3 regions of the Pseudomonas sp. TWI628 genome follow, and region 1 is predicted to be linked to each of the others. Evidence: predicted binding sites of a transcription regulator. Region 1 holds the regulator's gene; each other region holds the start of a gene.
What was found. Region 1 encodes FliA, which starts transcription of late flagellar genes. Its sites were predicted from a motif close to CTAAAGTTTNNNNNNNNNNNGCCGNTAA; they were not measured.
Positions count from the first base shown of each region.

Region 2: the regulator FliA is predicted to act here: its motif matches at 3,440-3,467, upstream of ABE528_RS25145 (methyl-accepting chemotaxis protein).
Region 3: the regulator FliA is predicted to act here: its motif matches at 2,191-2,218, upstream of ABE528_RS08985 (methyl-accepting chemotaxis protein).

Region 1 covers NZ_JBDJMM010000004.1:87,062-93,410, reverse strand. The annotation lists gene ABE528_RS04380 (chemotaxis protein CheA) at 1-1,116, opposite strand, end outside; gene ABE528_RS04375 (protein phosphatase CheZ) at 1,129-1,917, opposite strand; gene ABE528_RS04370 (chemotaxis response regulator CheY) at 1,937-2,311, opposite strand; gene fliA (RNA polymerase sigma factor FliA) at 2,416-3,156, opposite strand; gene fleN (flagellar synthesis regulator FleN) at 3,153-3,986, opposite strand; gene flhF (flagellar biosynthesis protein FlhF) at 4,080-5,387, opposite strand; gene flhA (flagellar biosynthesis protein FlhA) at 5,399-6,349, opposite strand, start outside.
Region 2 covers NZ_JBDJMM010000041.1:8,906-15,254, reverse strand. The annotation lists gene ABE528_RS25150 (S8 family serine peptidase) at 1-1,082, shown strand, start outside; gene ABE528_RS25145 (methyl-accepting chemotaxis protein) at 1,137-3,281, opposite strand; gene ABE528_RS25140 (Na+/H+ antiporter family protein) at 3,586-4,905, shown strand; gene ABE528_RS25135 (FecR family protein) at 4,910-5,917, opposite strand; gene ABE528_RS25130 (acyl-CoA dehydrogenase C-terminal domain-containing protein) at 6,079-6,349, opposite strand, start outside.
Region 3 covers NZ_JBDJMM010000009.1:57,622-63,970, reverse strand. The annotation lists gene pnuC (nicotinamide riboside transporter PnuC) at 1-305, opposite strand, end outside; gene ABE528_RS08985 (methyl-accepting chemotaxis protein) at 412-2,046, opposite strand; gene ABE528_RS08980 (undecaprenyl-diphosphate phosphatase) at 2,346-3,176, shown strand; gene ABE528_RS08975 (DUF1294 domain-containing protein) at 3,178-3,606, shown strand; gene ABE528_RS08970 (MmcQ/YjbR family DNA-binding protein) at 3,607-3,966, opposite strand; gene ABE528_RS08965 (LysR substrate-binding domain-containing protein) at 3,959-4,861, opposite strand; gene ABE528_RS08960 (FMN-dependent NADH-azoreductase) at 4,995-5,606, shown strand; gene ABE528_RS08955 (dienelactone hydrolase) at 5,739-6,349, shown strand, end outside.

The DNA.
Region 1 (6,349 bases):
CACCAGTTCGCCGACCATGTTCATGATCTCGTCCAGGCGCGCAGTGTCGACGCGCACGGTGGTTTCCGCTTCGCTGGCATGCTTTTCCGCGGCCGGGGCCGGAGTACGGGCTGGCGCTGCGGGCTTGGCGGCGGCCGGCACAGCGGCAGCCGGGGCTGCTGCGGGCCTGGCGACCGGTTTGCTCTCAGCCACGGCCGCAACCGGCGCTGCCACGGCGGCAGGTGCTTCGCCAGCAACGGCTTCACCAGTGAACTTGCCCTTGCCGTGCAACTGGTCGAGCAATGCTTCAAACTCGTGCTCAGAGATCTCGTCACTGCTGGCGGGTGCGACAACGCTTTGCACTGCAGCGCTGGCCGCCGGCAAGGCATCGGCCTGGAAGGTGCCCTTGCCGTGCAACTGGTCCAGCAACGACTCGAATTCTTCGTCGGTGATCTCGTCGCTCACCGGCGCGCTGGCATCGGCCAGCGCTTCGACGGCGGCCACTTCGGGCGAGAACTGGCCCTTGCCATGCAGCTGGTCGAGCAGCGATTCGAACTCGGCGTCGGTGATGTCGTCACCCGCGCCGCCCAGGGTCTCGCCCTGCATCTGCGCTTGGGCAGCGGCCGCTTCGGCCTTGACTGCATCGAGTGAGTCGAGCAGCTGTTCGAACTCGGTGTCGGTGATGTCCGCCTCGGCGGCCACAGGCTCCGGCGCGGCCTCGACAACGGCTGCCGGGGCATCGGCGCTGGCAGGTTCGGCCAGGCGCGACAGGGCTGCCAGCAGCTCCGGCGTAGCCGCGGTCACTTCAGTGCGCTCACGCACCTGGCCGAACATGCTGTTGACCGTATCCAGTGCCTCAAGCACCACGTCCATCAGTTCCGCGTCGACCCGGCGCTCACCTTTGCGCAGGATGTCGAACACGTTCTCGGCGATGTGGCAGCACTCCACCAGCTCGTTCAGCTGAAGGAAGCCGGCGCCCCCTTTTACAGTGTGGAAACCGCGAAAGATCGCATTGAGCAGGTCGGCATCGTCGGGCCGGCTTTCCAGCTCGACCAGTTGCTCGGACAGTTGCTCAAGAATTTCGCCGGCTTCTACCAGGAAATCCTGAAGGATTTCTTCATCGGCGCCGAAGCTCATTAAACGTGCTCCTTAAAAACCCAGGCTGGACAGCAGATCGTCGACGTCGTCCTGACCGGACACAACGTCTTCACGCTTATCGGCATGAATCTGCGGACCTTCACCCCGAGTCGGATGTTTTTCTTGATCTTTTTCAGCGCGCAGCTGCTGGTGGTCATGTTCGATACCGGCAAAACGGTCGACCTGACTGGCCATCAGCACGAGCTTGAGCAGATTGCTTTCTACTTCGGTGACCAACGCAGTGACGCGCTTGATCACCTGGCCGGTCAGGTCCTGATAGTCCTGAGCCAGCAGAATGTCATTGAGGTGGCCGGCGACCTTGCGGTTACCCTCGGCGCTGTGCGTCAGGAAACTGTCGACGCGCTTGACCAGCTCGCGAAACTCCGGCGCTGCGACTTCGCGGCGCATGAAGCGCTGCCAGTCGACGCTCAGGCCTTGCGCCTCGGCTGCCAGGTCGTTGAGCACCGGGGTGCTCTCCTCCACCAGGTCCATGGTGCGGTTGGCGGCACCCTCGGTGAGCTTGACCACGTAGGACAGGCGCTCGGTGGCATCGGTAATCTGCGAGACTTCCTCGGCCTGCGGCATCTGCGGGTCGATCTGGAAGCTGACGATCGCGCTGTGCAGTTCACGCGTGAGCTTGCCGACTTCCTGGTACAGGCCACGGTCGCGGGTCTGGTTGAGCTGATGAATCAGCTGCACCGCCTCACCGAAACGCCCCCGTTCCAGGCTCTCGACCAGTTCCTCGGCATGTTTCTTCAGGGTCGACTCGAACTCCCCCAAAGACGTCTGTGTTGATTCCATGGCGCCCCCCTGACGTGACTCAGCCGTTGACGCGTTCGAAGATCTTCTCGATCTTTTCTTTGAGCACCTGGGCGGTGAACGGCTTGACCACATAGCCATTGACGCCGGCCTGGGCCGCTTCGATGATCTGGTCGCGCTTGGCTTCGGCGGTCACCATCAGCACCGGCATGGTCTTCAGGCGATCGTGGGCACGCACCTTGCGCAGCAAATCGATACCGGACATGCCCGGCATGTTCCAGTCGGTCACCAGGAAGTCGTAATGGCCGCTTTCGAGCATCGGCAGCGCGGTAGTGCCGTCGTCGGCTTCATCGGTGTTGGTGAAGCCCAGGTCACGCAACAGGTTCTTGATGATCCGCCGCATCGTCGAAAAGTCGTCAACGATGAGGATTTTCATGTCTTTGTTCAAGTAGACCTCCAAGCAGTCTCAAACGCGCTCGGCCCCGAGCACGCGTATTCAAATTCGGTACAACGTGGAAAACGACTGCAACGACCCCGGGCTCAACGTGCCCGCCATTCCCCCAGGCGGCTGCGCAGGCGCGCGGCACACTGGCTGTGCAACTGGCTGACACGCGATTCGCTGACCCCCAGCACCTCACCAATTTCCTTGAGGTTCAGCTCTTCGTCGTAGTACAGCGCCAGCACCAGGCGCTCACGCTCCGGCAGGTTGGCGATCGCATCGGTCAGGGCAGCCTGGAAGCGCTCGTCCTCCAGATCGCGCGACGGCTCGACCTGGCCACTGGCGCCGTCCTCGTGCAGCCCTTCGTGTTCGCCGTCCTGCAACAGGTCGTCGAAACTGAACAGGCGGCTACCCAAGGTATCGTTCAAGATCCCGTAGTAATCATCGAGACTCAATTGGAGTTCGGCAGCAACTTCATGATCTTTAGCGTCGCGGCCAGTTCTTGCTTCCACGGCACGCATCGCATCACTGACCATGCGCGTATTGCGGTGCACCGAACGCGGTGCCCAATCGCCCTTGCGGACCTCGTCGAGCATCGCCCCGCGGATGCGGATGCCGGCGTAGGTTTCGAAGCTGGCACCCTTGCTGGCGTCGTACTTGTTGGCCACTTCCAGCAGGCCGATCATGCCGGCCTGGATCAGGTCTTCGACCTGGATGTTGGCCGGCAGGCGTGCCAGCAGGTGGTAGGCAATGCGCTTGACCAGCGGCGCGTAGCGATCCACCAGCTCGAACTGGGCGTCTTTCGACGCCTTGCTGTACATCTTGAAACCGCTCGCATTCATAGCACGGGTCCTGCGCTGGTGGGTTGCACCAGGCGCTCGACGAAGAACTCCAGGTGCCCGCGCGGGTTGGCTGGCAGCGGCCAACTGTCGACCTTCTGCGCGATGGCCTTGAAGGCCAGGGCACACTTGGAGCGAGGGAAGGCTTCGTACACTGCGCGCTGCTTCTGCACCGCCTTGCGCACGCTCTCGTCGTAGGGCACGGCGCCGACGTATTGCAGGGCGACGTCAAGGAAGCGGTCGGTGACCTTGGTCAACTTGGCGAACAGGTTGCGCCCTTCCTGCGGGCTCTGCGCCATGTTGGCCAGCACGCGGAAGCGGTTCATGCCGTAGTCGCGGTTGAGCAGCTTGATCAACGCGTAGGCGTCGGTGATCGAGGTCGGCTCGTCACACACCACCAGCAGCACTTCCTGGGCGGCGCGGACAAAACTGACTACCGAGTCACCGATACCTGCAGCCGTGTCGATCACCAACACGTCGAGGTTGTCGCCGATTTCGCTGAAGGCCTGGATCAGCCCGGCATGCTGGGCCGGGGCCAGGTGCACCATGCTCTGGGTGCCGGAGGCGGCCGGCACGATGCGCACACCGCCAGGCCCCTGCAACAGCACGTCACGCAGTTCGCAGCGGCCCTCGATGACATCAGCCAGGGTGCGCTTGGGCGTCAGCCCGAGCAAAACATCGACGTTGGCCAGGCCGAGGTCGGCGTCCAGCAGCATCACCCGGCGGCCAAGTTCGGCCAAGGCCAGTGACAGGTTCACTGAAACGTTAGTCTTGCCGACGCCACCTTTGCCACCGGTTACGGCGATCACCTGTACGGGATGCATGCTACCCATGTTCGTTGTTTACCTTGTCTCGCTTGGACCCAGACCACGCGCAGCGCACGACAGCCAGCTCCGGAATGTAGGTACTTTGCATACGCTTGCCCCTCAACCCGCACGTCGCGGATTGTGGTAGAGATCAGCGAACATGTCGGCCATCGCCTCTTCGCTGGGCTCGTCCTGCAACTGCACGTTGACTGCGCGAGTCACCAGCTGGTGCGGGCGCGGCAGGTGCAGGTCGTCAGGAATGCGCGGGCCGTCGGTGAGGTAGGCCACGGGCAGTTCATGACTGATGGCCAGGCTCAGCACATCGCCGAGGCTCGCCGTTTCATCAAGTTTGGTCAGGATGCAGCCGGCCAGGCCGCAGCGCTTGTAGCTGTGATAGGCAGCCGTCAGCACCTGCTTCTGGCTGGTGGTGGCCAGCACCAGGTAGTTCTTCGCGGCAATGCCACGCCCGGCCAGGGTTTCCAGTTGCATGCGCAGGGCCGGGTCACTGGCCTGCAGGCCGGCAGTATCGATCAGCACCACGCGCTTGCGCAGCAGCGGCTCCAGCGCTGCTGCCAGCGACTGGCCCGGGTCGACATAGGTAACCGGCACATTGAGGATGCGCCCCAAGGTCTTAAGCTGCTCCTGGGCACCGATGCGGAAACTGTCCATGCTCACCAGGGCCAGGTTCTGCGGGCCGTACTTGAGCACATAGCGTGCTGCCAGCTTGGCCAGGGTGGTGGTCTTGCCCATGCCGGCCGGGCCGACCATGGCGATCACGCCGCCCTCTTCGATCGGTTCGATCTGTGGCACGTCGATCATTCGCGCCAGGTGCGCCAGCAGCATGCGCCAGGCCTGGCGCGGCTCCTGGATTTCACTGGTCAGGTCGAGCAGCTCGCGGGCGATCGGGCCGGACAGGCCGATACGTTGCAGGCGACGCCAGAGGTTGGCCTGCGCCGGCTTGCTGCCCTGCAGCTGGTTCCAGGCCAGCGAGCCGAGCTGCACTTCAAGCAGCTCGCGCAGGCCCGACAGTTCCGAACGCATGGCATCGAACAGGCGCGGGTCAACAGCCGGCTGCGCTGGCGCAGGCGCTGGAGGCGGCAAGTCGACGTGCGGCTCGACCAATGGCTCGGCCGCGGTCAACGACTGGCCGGCGAACAATTGGCGGTTGCCTTCGCTGGCCTCGGCGCGGTTGTCCAGCTCGGCCTGGGCAGTGGCGATGCGCGACTGGGTCTTGCGCAGCTCTTCTTCCAGTTCGGCGTTGGGCACGCGCGGGGCCAGCGCGGACAGTTTGTAGTCCAGCGCGGCGGTCAGTTCGACACCGCCGGCGATGCGGCGGTTGCCGATGATGGCGGCATCGGAGCCCAGCTCATCACGAACCAGCTTCATGGCCTGACGCATATCGGCGGCGAAAAAACGCTTGACTTGCATAACCCACTACCTCAGCCGTTGGGGCCCACTGTGGCAACGATGGTGACTTGCTTGTTATCCGGTATTTCCTGATACGCCAGAACATGCAAATTCGGTACAGCCAGGCGGCCGAAGCGCGACAGCATGGCACGGATCGGGCCAGCTACCAGGAGAATGGCCGGTTGGCCTTGCATTTCCTGGCGCTGGCAGGCGTCGATCAACGAACGCTGCAGCTTTTCGGCCATGCTCGGTTCCAGAAGAACACCGTCTTCCTGACCTTGCCCGGCCCTTTGCAAACTATTGAGCAAGATCTGTTCCAACCTTGGCTCAAGGGTGATCACAGGCAGCTCGGGCTCAACGCCGACAATGCTTTGGACGATGGCACGACACAATCCGACGCGCACTGCTGCCACCAGCGCGGCGGTATCTTGACTCTTGCCGGCATTGTTGGCGATGGCCTCGGCAATACTGCGGATGTCACGCACCGGCACTTGCTCGGACAACAATGCTTGCAGGACCTTGAGCAGCCCCGACAAGGAAATGACACCGGGCACCAGTTCTTCTGCAAGTTTAGGCGAAGCCTTGGACAATACCTGCAACAGCTGCTGCACCTCTTCGTGGCCGATCAGCTCGTGGCAGTGCTTTTGCAGGATCTGGTTGAGGTGGGTGGCAACCACGGTACTGGCGTCGACCACGGTGTAACCCAGCGACTGCGCCTGAGCGCGCTGCCCGACGTCGATCCACACCGCCTCAAGGCCGAATGCCGGGTCGCGCGCGGCGATGCCGTTGAGCACACCGAACACCTGGCCAGGGTTGATCGCAAGCTCGCGATCCGGGTAGATATCGGCCTCGGCGAGGATCACCCCCATCAGCGTCAGGCGATAGGCGCTGGGCTGCAGGTCGAGGTTGTCGCGGATATGCACGGTCGGCATGAGGAAGCCCAGGTCCTGGGACAGCTTCTTGCGCACCCCCTTGATCCGCGC
Region 2 (6,349 bases), on a different contig from region 1:
GCGTTGCAGTGGTGGCTGGCGATCGTGCGTACGAGAATGCCTTGCCCACCCCGGACTATGAGCCGCGCCAGGATTATCTGGACGCCCCTGGCGGGCGCTGGCAGGGCTTGAATGTGCGCCAGGCGTGGAGCCAGCAGGTAAGGGGCAAAGGGGCAAGAATCCACTTCAGCGATGGGGGGTTGTTCCCCGATCATGAAGACCTGCGCAACAACCCCGCGCTGAAGATCGTTGCACTGGAGCCCAATGATAACCCCCGGCATGGCACGGCTTCGGTTGGCCTGTTGCTGGCGGCCAACAACCGCTTCGGGGTCACCGGCATCTGCCATCAGAGCGAGTTGTTCGTCTATCACAATCGGGCGACGGATGGCGCAGGCCATCTGCGTACCCTCAAGGACCTGCTGCGCCAGGTGGAGCCAGGCGACATCGTCGGGATCAATCGCCAGACCGCCAACGTCAACGACCCTTACACCTTCCTGCCGAGCGTACATGACTACGCCTGGTGGGACACGGTCCGCAGCCTGACCGAGCGAGGTGCAGTGGTGCTGGCCGCAGCGTGCAATGGCAGCAATCGGACGGACGAGCGAATCGGCAGTGTGACCGGGCAGGGAGTCGACCTTTCGCACTGGCCTCACTTCAACGATCACGGCGATGCCGGAGCGATTCTGGTGGGCGCCTGCCAATCCTGGGATGGCAAGGCGCATCAGTTCTCCAACCATCACTATCGCTACCGCATGCTCAATGCCTGGGGTGACAGCGTGATGACCCTGTCCTACGGCAAACTGCAGGACAAGCCCGGCGATGATCGCGACTACACCGCCAGCTACAGCGGTACGTCATCGGCAACGCCCATGGTGACCGGCGCCTTGAGCCTGATCCAGTCCTATGCCATCGGGCAGCACCATATCTACCTGAACGCCGACCAGATGCACCTGCTGGTCATGGCGTCGGGCTATGACGATGCCAGCGAGGCCGGCAGCGAGGTATTGCCAATGGGGGCCAGGCCCAATGTGCAGGGGGCATTGCTGTTGCTTGACCAGCTAATGGGTAGTGGTCGTTTCCTGAGCGCGCATGACGAGTTGTGAAGCGTGCCCGGGCCGCTGTGCGCTTGGCACGGCGGCCCGGGCCAGGGCGGGGGATCAGACGCGGAACTGGTCCATCAGCGCTTGTTGCTGGTTGGCCAGGCTGTTCAGCGACTGGCTGACCCGCGCCGACTCGTTGGCCTGGCCGGACAGCGATTCGGTGACATCGCGGATCGTCGCGACGTTGCTGTTGATCTCTTCGGCCACCGCGCTCTGTTCTTCGGCGGCCGAGGCGATCTGCAGGTTCATGTCGGTGATCACGCTCACCGCCTGGCCGATGCGCTGCAGCGCGGTCACCGCCTGGCTGACCTGCTCCACACCGCCCTGGGCCTGACGATGGCTGTGGTCCATGCTGCCGACCACATCGCGGGTGCCGGTCTGCAGGGCTTCGATCACCTGGCGGGTTTCTTCCACCGACTCCTGGGTGCGCTGGGCCAGGTTGCGCACTTCATCGGCGACCACGGCAAAGCCACGGCCGGCTTCACCGGCACGGGCCGCCTCGATGGCGGCGTTGAGCGCCAGCAGGTTGGTCTGCTCGGCGATCGAGCGGATCACCTCCAGCACCGAGCCGATCTTCTCGCTGTTCTGCGCCAGGCCTTCGACTTCGGCCATGGCCTCGCTCATGTTGGCGGCCAGGGCATCGATGCTGGTGGTGGTGCGGTCGATCACCGCCAGGCCTTCGCGGGTGGCCTGGTCGGCCTCGCGGGCGGCTTGCGCAGCTTGGGCAGCGCTGCGGGCAACGTCCTGGGCGGTGGCGCTCATTTCGTGGGAGGCGGTGGCCACCTGGTCGACCTGGCGGTATTGCTGCTCCATGCCGGCACTGGTTTCAGTGGCGATGGCCGAGGACTGGTCGGCGGTACCGCGGGCGGCCTGCACCGAACGCTTGACCTCGGCGATGGTCGGTTGCAGCTTGTCGAGGAAGCGGTTGAACCAGCCGGCCAGCTCGCCGAGTTCGTCGCGCTTGTCGTAGGTCAGGCGGCGGGTCAGGTCGCCTTCGCCGCTGGCGATGTCCTTGAGCATCGCTGCCACACCGAGGATCGGCTTGGTCACGCCACGGGCCATCAGCCAGACCAGCAGCAGGCCGGCGATCGCTGCGGCCAGGCCCAGGCCCAGCTCCAGCAGGGTACCGCTGGTGTTCAGGGTGTCGAGCTCTTGCTTGAGCTTTTCGGCGGGACCGGTCAGGGCATTTTCCGGCACATCCAGCAGCACGCCCCAGGGTTGGGCGCCGGGGATCGGTTCGAAGGCCGCCAGCACTTTCAGGCGAGCCTGGTCGTGGAGGGTGCTCAGCTTGCCAGTGGCCAGCTTGCCTACCAGCTCGGCGCCCTGGCGCGGGTCGACCTGGTCGAAACGCTGGGCCAGCTTGCTGGCGTCGGCGCTGTAGCCAGCCAGCAGGCCGACCGGGCTGAGGATGCCGACCGTGGTGCGGCCTTCGTAGAGGCTGCGGCTGGCATCCTGGCTCAGGGCCTGCAGGCTGTTGAGGTTGATATCGATGGACAGGGTGGCAATGATCTTGCCGTTGACTGCCAGTGGGAAGACGATGCTGGTCATCAGCACGCGCTGGCCGTCGATGTCGTAGAAATACGGCTCCACCACGCAGACCTTGCCGGTGCTGCGCGGGCAGGTCCACCAGGTGTTGGCCGGCTGGCCGCTGGGGCCGATCTCGGTGTTGGCCAAGTCGTGTTCGGGCAGGGCCATGGCGGTCAGCTGGCCGGCGCGTGGCTGCGACCAGTACAGGGAGAAGCGCCCGGTTTCGTTGCTGCCCAGCTCGGCTTTGCCGGCGAACAGGCTGTCCTTGGTGTCCAGCGCATTGGGTTCGAACACCAGCGACAGGCCGAGCAGGTCGGGGTTGGCTTGCAGTGCGGCGCGCACTTGGCGGGTCAGGTCTTCGCGCAGGTCGAAGGCGTCGAGGAAGCGTTTTTCCGCCTGTTCCCGCAGGAACAGCACCTGGCGCGAGAAGCCCGCGCCGTACTGGTAGGCGTCCATGAACTGGCGGCGGATGTTCAGCGCCTGGACTTCACCTTGCGACTCGATGCGCGACTGCGCAGCTTCGGAAAGCATCTGCATGCTGCTGGCCTTGACCAGGTCCGAGCTGTGGTCCATGCGGTACAGTGAAAGGCCGACGAGCAGGGTGACGATGCTGGCGAGGCAGAGACCGGCGAGCAGGGTGATCTTCCACTGGATGGAAAGTTGTCGCAAAGGCATGTGGGGAATCCCTTTTTTTGTCAGTAAGGGTTTGGCGGTGGGGCTGGGAGGTGTTTGGCTTGAGGTATTTGGCGCCTGTGAGATCGAGCGCCGCCCGCGCGGCGCTCGATCTCACAGGCGCTGAAAACCTAAAGGCAGGCATCTCTGAGCTTCCCCCTATATCGGCCCTGGCGCTTTTTTCTTTATTCAAACATTCAATTTAAATTGCCAGCGAAATGCGCCGCAACATGGCGCTTTTGACATCCAACTCCCACTCCGTCACAGTGCGCGCTTTTTTGTCTGCCGCTATGAGGAACTCCAAACCATGAACGCAGTGATCGCCGCCGTCGGCATCATGCTCATACTCAGCCTGTCCCGCGTGCATGTGGTCATCGCCCTGATCATCGGCGCACTGGCCGGTGGCCTGGTGGGCGGGCTGGGCATCGAAGGCACACTCAAGGCCTTCAACGGCGGCCTCGGTGGCGGCGCCACGGTGGCACTGTCCTACGCGCTGCTCGGCGCCTTCGCCGTGGCCATCGCCAAGTCGGGCCTGGCCCATGCCCTGGCCGACCGCGCGCTGAACATGATCGACCGCCAGGGCCATGCCAACGGCGGCAAGGTCAAATGGCTGCTGATCGGCCTGATGCTGGTGGTGGCGGTGTCGTCGCAGAACATCCTGCCCATCCACATCGCCTTCATCCCGTTGCTGGTGCCACCGCTGCTGTACGTGCTGACCCGCCTGCGCATCGACCGCCGGCTGATCGCCTGCGTCATCACCTTCGGCCTGATCACGCCGTACATGTTCCTGCCGGTGGGTTTTGGCAACATCTTCCTCAACGAAATCCTGCTGGCCAACGTCGCCCGGGCCGGGGTCGATGTCAGCGGGGTCAATGTCACCCACGCCATGGCCATCCCGGCCGCCGGCATGTTCGTCGGCCTGCTGCTGGCGGTGTTCATCAGCTACCGCAAGAAGCGCGACTACGACCTGGCGCGCATCGAGCAGGTCGAGCAGGTCAGCGTGCAGTACAACCTGCTGACCCTGCTGGTGGCGGGGCTGGCGATTGCCGCGGCATTCATCGTGCAGCTGTGGCTGGACTCGATGATCATCGGTGCCATGGTCGGCTTCCTGATCTTTTCGCTGTCGGGCATCGTGCGCTGGAAGGACACCGACGACCTGTTCACCGAAGGCATGAAGATGATGGCCATGATTGGCTTCATCATGATCGCCGCCTCAGGCTTTGCCGATGTGATGAAGGCGACCGGTGAGGTCAACAGCCTGGTCGAGGCTTCGGCGCAGTGGATCGACCACAGCAAGGGCATTGGCGCCTTGCTGATGCTGCTGGTGGGGTTGCTGGTGACCATGGGCATCGGCTCGTCGTTCTCGACGGTGCCGATCCTGGCGGCGATCTTCGTGCCGCTGTGCGTGCAACTGGGCTTCGACCCGCTGGCCACGGTGTGCATCGTCGGTACCGCAGGTGCCCTGGGCGATGCCGGCTCGCCGGCGTCGGACTCGACCCTCGGCCCGACCTCGGGGCTGAACGTGGATGGCCAGCACCATCACATCTGGGACACCGTGGTCCCGACCTTCCTTCACTACAACTTGCCGCTGCTGGCGTTCGGCTGGCTGGCAGCGATGACGTTGTAAGGTGTCAGCCCTTGGTGGGGGGCGGTGAGATGCTGTTGAGGACGGTGCTGCCGTCCTTGCTGCGGGTCAGGTAGATCGGCAGCACCTTGGGCAGGTTGTCCACCAGCCGCTCGACCTCGCGAGTGTTGTAGATGCCGCTGATGCGGATGCGCCCGGTGCCGGGGTCGGCCAGCAGCAGCGGGGCGTCGAGGTAGCGGTTGATCACCGGCAGGGCCTGTTCCAGGCTCAGGTTGTCGAGCACCAGCTTGCCGTCGCGCCAGGCCAGGCTGTTGTCGTAGTCGCTGTTCTCGGCCAGTTGCGGCTCGAAATCCCCGGTGTGGTAGCTGGCCTGCATGCCAGGGCCAAGGCGGTAGCCGCCAGCGCTGCCATCGCTGCTGACCAGCACCGAACCCTGCACCAGCGTGACCTTGACCTGGTCCTGGTACTTCCAGACGTTGAACTGGGTGCCGGTGACGCGGGTCTGGCCGCGGCCGGCGCGGACGATGAACGGGTGGCTGCTGTCGTGCTGCACCTTGAAGAAGGCCTCGCCGCGCTTGAGCGTGACCTGACGCTGGTCCTTGTAGTTGAGGTAGGTCAGTTCGGTATGGAGGTTGAGCTCGACCGTGCTGCCGTCGCTCAACTGCACGGTCTGCATCTCGTTACCGGCTTCGAAGTGCTGATAGTGGTTGGGCAACCAGCCTTGCTCCCAACCCACCCAACCGGCCAGCGGCAATACCAGCAGGGCCAGCGCCGCTGCCGACGCCAGTGGCCGCCAGTGGCGTGCCCGTGGCACATGCCGCGCAGGCGGGTTGAAGTCGATGACCGTGGCGGTGCGCGGCAACAGCTCGGCGGTTTGCCAGATTTCCAGCATCGCCTGGTATTCCTCGGCGTGACGCGTGTCGGCCGCCAGCCAGCGGGCGAAGGCTTCACGTTCGACCTGCGTGCAATCGTCGGCGTGCAGGCGCATGCACCAGTGCGCGGCGGCGTCGGTGATGGCATCGTCTGGGCTGGGATTGTGGCGGTCTTGGTTCATCGTGGCTCCGGGTTTTGCGCATTCTACCCCTGCAAAGGGGCTCCCGAGAACCGAGGTAATGGCGAATGACTATCAGTTATGTGTGTTTTTCGTCGGTTTCGCAAGGGATTTCCAGCGATTGAGAACGCTTCGCGGCAAGCAGGAAGCGCTCCCTTGCCGGCTCAGAACTGCTCGGCTGCCATCGCGTACAGGCTGGCGCTACCGGCGCGGATGCTGGCATCCAGGGCCAGGCTGCGCGGCAGCAGGCGCTGGAAGAAGAACGCCGCACAGGCGAGCTTGGCGCCATGGAAGGCCGGGTCTTCGGCGTGCCTGGCCTGGGCCACCGCCGCCATGCGCGCCCACATGTAGGCGTAGGCGGTCAGGCCGAACAGGTGCAGGTATTCCACGGCCACGGCGTTGACCAGGTTGGCCTCCTCGCGTGCCCGTGCCCGC
Region 3 (6,349 bases), on a different contig from region 1:
CCGAGTGCCACGCTCAGCAGCAGCCCCGCCAGCAAGCCGCCGAGCAGCGCCCAGGTTGGCAGGCGCGAGACCTGGCGAGCGTCCTCGACCCGGTCCGGGCGCTTCCACTGCCACCAGCCGTACAGCTGCAGCACGGCGTAGGCCAGCTGCAGCAGCATGCCCGAGTACAGCTTCACCTCGTAGAACAGCCAACCATAGATCAGCACCATGACCAGGCCGATTGGCCAGCACCAGGCGTTCTGTTTGACGGTAAGCCACACGGCGGTGACGCCGAGCACGGCGGCGATGAGTTCGAGGCCGGACATCGGCGATCCTTGGTTGGCAAAGGGCGGCGATTGTAGCGTGTGCAGGACGGGAGGTGTAGCGCGTACCCCGCACCGGCCCGCTCACGGGCCGGTGATGACAGCCGGTTCAGACCCGGAACTGGCGCAATAGCTGTTCAAGCTCTTGACTCAGTTGCCCCAGGGCCATGCCGGCGTCGCTGGACTGGCGTGCGGCATCGGCGGTCTGTTGCGACAAGCCGGCAGTGTCCAGCACATTGCGGTTGATTTCCTCGACCACATGCGACTGCTGCAAGGTGGCACTGGCGATCGAGGCGTTGAGGGCGGTGAGGCTGTGCAGCGCCTGGCTGATGGCATTGAGGCTGGAACCGGCCTCACGGGCTTGCTGCACGGTCTGGCGCGAGGCCTCGCTGCTGGTGTCGATGGCTTTGACAGCGGCATCGGACTGGCCTTGCAGGTGCTCGATCATGGTGTGGATTTCGGCCGTCGACTGCGCGGTACGTTGCGCCAGCAGGCGTACCTCGTCGGCGACCACGGCGAAGCCGCGGCCCTGTTCGCCGGCGCGAGCCGCTTCGATGGCAGCGTTGAGGGCGAGCAGGTTGGTCTGTTCGGCGATGGCGCGGATCACCTCCAGCACACCGCCAATCTTGGTGCTGTGCCCGGCCAGATCACGGATCACCTGCACGGCCTGGTCGATGGTCGCCGAGAGGCGGTCGATCTGCTGCAGGCTGCCGTGAATGGCCTGCTGGCCGTGCTCCACCTGCTGCTGCGCGGCGCGCATCTCACCGGCCGCCTGTTCGGCGGTCTTGGCCACGTCCTGCACGGCGTAGGTCACTTCGTTGACCGCCGTCGCCACCTGGTCCATCTGCAGGGACTGCTGGGCGCTGCGCTGCTGTGCGGCGCCGGCATTGTCGCCGACGTGCCCGGCCGACTGCGCCAGGGCGTGGGCCGCGCCCTGAAGCTGGCCGACCACCCCTTGCAGTTTGCCGTTGAACTGGTTGAAGTGCTGGCCCAGGCAGGTGATCTCGTCACGGCCGTGGGTATCCAGGCGGCGGGTCAGGTCGCTTTCGCCGCTGGCGATGTTGCCCATGGCCTGCACGGCTTCCTGCAGGGGGCGGGCAATGCTGCGGGCGATCAGCATGACCACCAGGGCCATCAGCACGGCGATGGCCAGGCCTACCAGCGAGGCATCACGCAACTGGCGGGCGAATTCGGCTTGCACATCGTCGACGTAGACGCCGGAACCGATGATCCAGCCCCAGGGTTTGAACAGCTGGATATAGGAGGTTTTGGCCACCGGCTCGCTGGCGCCCGGCTTGGGCCAGCGGTAGTCGACCGGGCCGGCGCCCTGGGTGCGGGCGAGGGCAACCATCTCGTTGAACACGGCGAAGCCGTCCGGGTCGCGAATGGCGGAGAGGTCCTGGCCATCGAGCTTGGGGTTGGCCGGATGCATGATCATCTTCGGCCCCAGGTCGTTGATCCAGAAATAGTCGTTCTGGTCGTAGCGCAGCGCCCGCACCACTTGCAGGGCCTGCTGCTGGGCTGCCTCGCGGCTGAGCGTACCGGCGGCCTCCAGGCCCTGGTAATAGGCCAGCACGCCAGCGGCGGTCTGCACCACGTGGCGGGTCTTTTCCGCCTTGGCCTGGTACAAGTCGCCATGGATCTGGCGCAGCATCAGCAGGCCGAGCACCACCAGCATGCCCACCGCAACCACCAGAATCAGCCATAGACGACGGCTGATCGACATCGACCGCAATGCCTTCATTGAACCCACTCCTGCATTGTTCTTTTTATTCAGGTGCATCCAAACACGCTTTGCTGGCGGCAGGCACTCGACTAATGGCTAAGTGCTAGTTATTGGCTACTCTGCCACGGGCCGCACGAGCCTTTGCCTTGCCGCTTTGATAGGATCTCGGCCGGGCAAGATGAAACCTTTAGCCGGGGTGAACTTTTCCACTGGCGCCGGCGCCGGCAGTCGCTGTAAAAAGGCCGCGCCGCGAGCGGTAATCACAAGCAAACCAAGAACAAGAGGCCTGCAAGCAGCAGTGCTTCATCGGGGGAATAATGGATTTTTGGACTGCCTTCCAGGCAATCATCTTAGGTGTGGTCGAGGGGCTCACGGAGTTTCTGCCCATTTCCAGTACCGGCCACCAGATTATCGTCGCCGACCTGATAGGGTTTGGTGGCGAACGGGCCATGGCGTTCAACATCATCATTCAACTGGCGGCGATCCTTGCGGTGGTGTGGGAGTTCCGCGGCAAGATCCTCGAAGTGGTGTTCGGCCTGGCCAGCCAGCCGAAGGCTCGGCGCTTCACCGGTAACCTGTTGCTGGCGTTCATGCCGGCGGTGGTGCTGGGCGTGCTGTTCGCCGACCTGATTCACGAATACCTGTTCAACCCGATCACCGTGGCCACGGCGCTGGTGATTGGTGGCGTGATCATGCTCTGGGCTGAGCGTCGCCAGCACACCGTGGCAGTCGACCACGTCGACGACATGCGCTGGACCCATGCCCTGAAGATCGGTTTCGTGCAGTGCCTGGCGATGATCCCGGGCACCTCGCGCTCCGGTTCCACCATCATCGGCGGCCTGCTGTTCGGCCTGTCGCGCAAGGCAGCTACCGAATTCTCGTTCTTCCTGGCGATGCCGACCATGGTCGGTGCAGCGGTGTACTCGGGCTACAAATACCGCCACCTGTTCGAACCGAGCGACCTGCCGGTATTCGCCCTCGGCTTCGTGACTTCGTTCATCTTCGCGATGATTGCCGTTCGCGCGCTGCTGAAGTTCATCGCCAACCACAGCTACGCGGCCTTTGCCTGGTACCGCATCGTCTTTGGTCTGCTGATTCTGGCGACCTGGCAGTTCGGCTGGGTGGACTGGTCGACGGCGCACAGCTGACATGGCGCGGGCACAGAGCACGGCGCCACGCGGCGCCGAACGCACACAGGGCGTGCGCAATGCACGCCTGAAACTGTTGCTGCTGGCGGTGCTGTGCCTGTTGCCGGGGCTTGGCGCGGCCAATATGGGCTGGAGCGGGCAGAGTTGGGTGCCACTGGCGATGTACCCGCTGGCCAGCCTGATCAGCCTCCTGCTGTACTGGCAGGACAAGCGCCAAGCCCAGGGCGATGCCTGGCGCACGCCAGAAAAGGTTCTGCATGCCAGCGAGTTGCTGGGCGGCTGGCCCGGCGCGCTGGTTGCCCAGCAGCTGTTCCGGCACAAGACGCGCAAACTGTCCTTCCAGCTTGTGTTCTGGGGCATCGTGCTGCTGCACCAGGTGTTCTGGCTCGACTACCTGTTCCTGGGCAGCCGTTTCCTGCCGTTCAGCTGATCAGTCCAGCAGGCCAACCTGCAACCGTTTTGGCAGCCGTCGCACCACCAGCTGGTGCGAGCGCTGCAGCAGGTCGCACAGCTCATCCCGGCCCATGGGGTAGGGGGTGGCCATGCTGATCCACTTCGCTCGTGCCAGATAAGGCGCTGGCCGCACGCCAGGCCGGTCGCAATAGCCCAGAAACAGCTCATCGGCCACCTTGAACGATAACCCCGCCCCAGCCAGGTCGAGTACCGCGAACATCTTGTTGCCGGCCACGGAGAACACCCGGATACCGCCCCATTTGTAGTCTTCCCGCGCACCCGGCAGGCCCAGGCAGAACGCCGCCACCTGGTCTTCGCTGATCTTCTGCCTAGACATAACGCTCCCCACACGCTTCGAATGACGCCGCCAGGTGGTCTATCCATGCCCGCACGGCCGGTAACAAGCCTCGTCGATGAGGGTAGACCGCCTGCAGGTAACCGCCTGGCAATGACCAGTCCGGTAGCAGCTTCACCAGCTCGCCGCGCTCCAGTTCCTCTTCGCAGAACATGCTGGGCAAGGCGGTAAAACCCAGCCCGGCGCGCACGGCAGCGTTGCGCACGACAAAATCGTCAATCGCCAGGCGTGGCTCGAGGGCGATTTCCTGTTGCCGGCCATTGGGCCCGAACAAGCGAAAGTGCACCAGTCGATCAGCTTCGGCGGCACCCAGCACGGGCAACGTGGCCAACTCGGCGGGGTCGCGCAGATGGTCGGCAAAGCCCGGCGCTGCCACCAGCTGCATCTGTGCCTGGCGCAGCCGGCGGGTGACCAGCGCCGGGTCCTCGTCGCCCAGGTCGCGTACGCGCAGGGCCACGTCGATGCCTTCGGAAATCAGGTCGACACGGCGGTTGAGCAGGACCATGTCCAGTTGCACCTGTGGATACTGCTCGAGAAACCGGCTGATGATGTCTGGCAGGAACGCATGGGCCAGGGCCACCGGGCACGACACGCGCAGCCGTCCGCGCGGCTCGCTGCTCATGCTTGCCACCACCTCATCGGCGGCCTCGGCCTCCAGCAGCATGGCCTGGCAATGGTGCAGGTAGCGTTCACCGACGGCCGTCAGCTTGAGCTGGCGTGTGGTGCGCTGTAGCAAGCGGGTGCCGAGGCGTTCCTCCAGTTCGGCTATGCGCCGCGAAAGGCGCGACTTGGGGATGCCCAACTGGCGCCCGGCAGCAGCAAAACCGCCGGCTTCGACCACCTGGGCAAAATAGAAGAGGTCATTGAGGTCTTGCATCGAAGGGTCTCACTGTTCTATCTGTGGGACAAACTGACGCATTTTTACCGACTTATCAGCTATTCGCCACCCCGGTAGGATTCTCTCCATCGTGATCGCCCACCGCCGCGGTCTTCAATCACAGGAGAGTCCCATGAAACTGTTGCATATCGATTCGAGCATCCTGGGCGACAATTCCGCCTCTCGCCAACTGAGCCGCGAAGTGGTCGAAGCCTGGAAAGCCGCAGACCCAAGCATCGAAGTGGTCTACCGTGACCTGGCCGCAGACGCCATCGCCCACTTCTCGTCCGCTACCCTGGTGGCTGCCGGCACCCCGGAAGAAGCCCGTGACGCCGCCCAGGCCTTCGAGGCCAAGCTGAGCGCCGAAACCCTGGACGAATTCCTCGCTGCTGACGCCGTGGTGATTGGCGCGCCAATGTACAACTTCAGCGTGCCGACCCAGCTCAAGGCCTGGATCGACCGCGTTGCCGTAGCCGGCAAGACCTTCCGTTACACCGAAGCCGGCCCGGAAGGCCTGTGCGGCAACAAGAAAGTGGTGCTGGTCTCCACCGCCGGTGGCCTGCACGCTGGCCAGCCGACCGGCGCAGGTCATGAAGACTTCCTCAAGGTGTTCCTCGGCTTCATCGGCATCACCGACCTGGAAGTCGTCCGTGCCCACGGCCTGGCCTATGGCCCGGAACACCGCACCCAGGCCATCGACGCCGCCCAGGCGCAGATTGCCAACGAGCTGTTCGCCGCGGCCTGATCGCCTGGCGACCAAAAAACCGGCTGGCGCCCCGTGCGCCAGCCGGTTTTTTTCATCCAGTTTTCATCTGGCGGTGCTAAGGCCGGAACTATGCTGACGCTATCCTGATGCCTGCTGCGCGATAGCTGACCGATGAACACTCCCCGCTGTTTGCTGGCCTTGCTGCTCGGTGGCCTGTTGGCCCATGCCGAAGCCTCCCCGTGGGTTGCCGGTTTGCATCACATGACCCTCGACGACCCGGTCGATGCCAGGCCGATGCAGGCTCTGGCGTTCTACCCCTCCCATGGCACAACGCGCAATATCCGCATCGACGGTTACCCCATCGACGTCGCTGAAGAGGCCCCGGTAGCGCTCGGGCAGTTTCCCCTGCTGGTGCTGTCCCACGGCAACACCGGCAGCCCGCTGGCGCTGCATTACCTGGCCACCTCCCTGGCCCGCCAGGGCTTCATCGTGGTGGCGGTGGTGCACCCAGGCGACAACGCCCGTGACCACAGCCGCCTGGGTAGGCTGAGCAATCTGTATGGTCGGCCATTGCAGGTCAGCGAGGCCATCACGTCCGCCCGCGAAGACGCGTTGCTTGGCCCCTACCTGAATGACGGCAAGGTCGGTGTGATCGGCTATTCAGCTGGGGGTGAAACCGCGTTGATCCTGTCTGGCGCCCAGCCCGACCTGGATCGCCTGCGCCGTTATTGCCTGGAGCGCCCAGGTGACGCCGATGCCTGCAAGACCCACGGCGTGCTGAT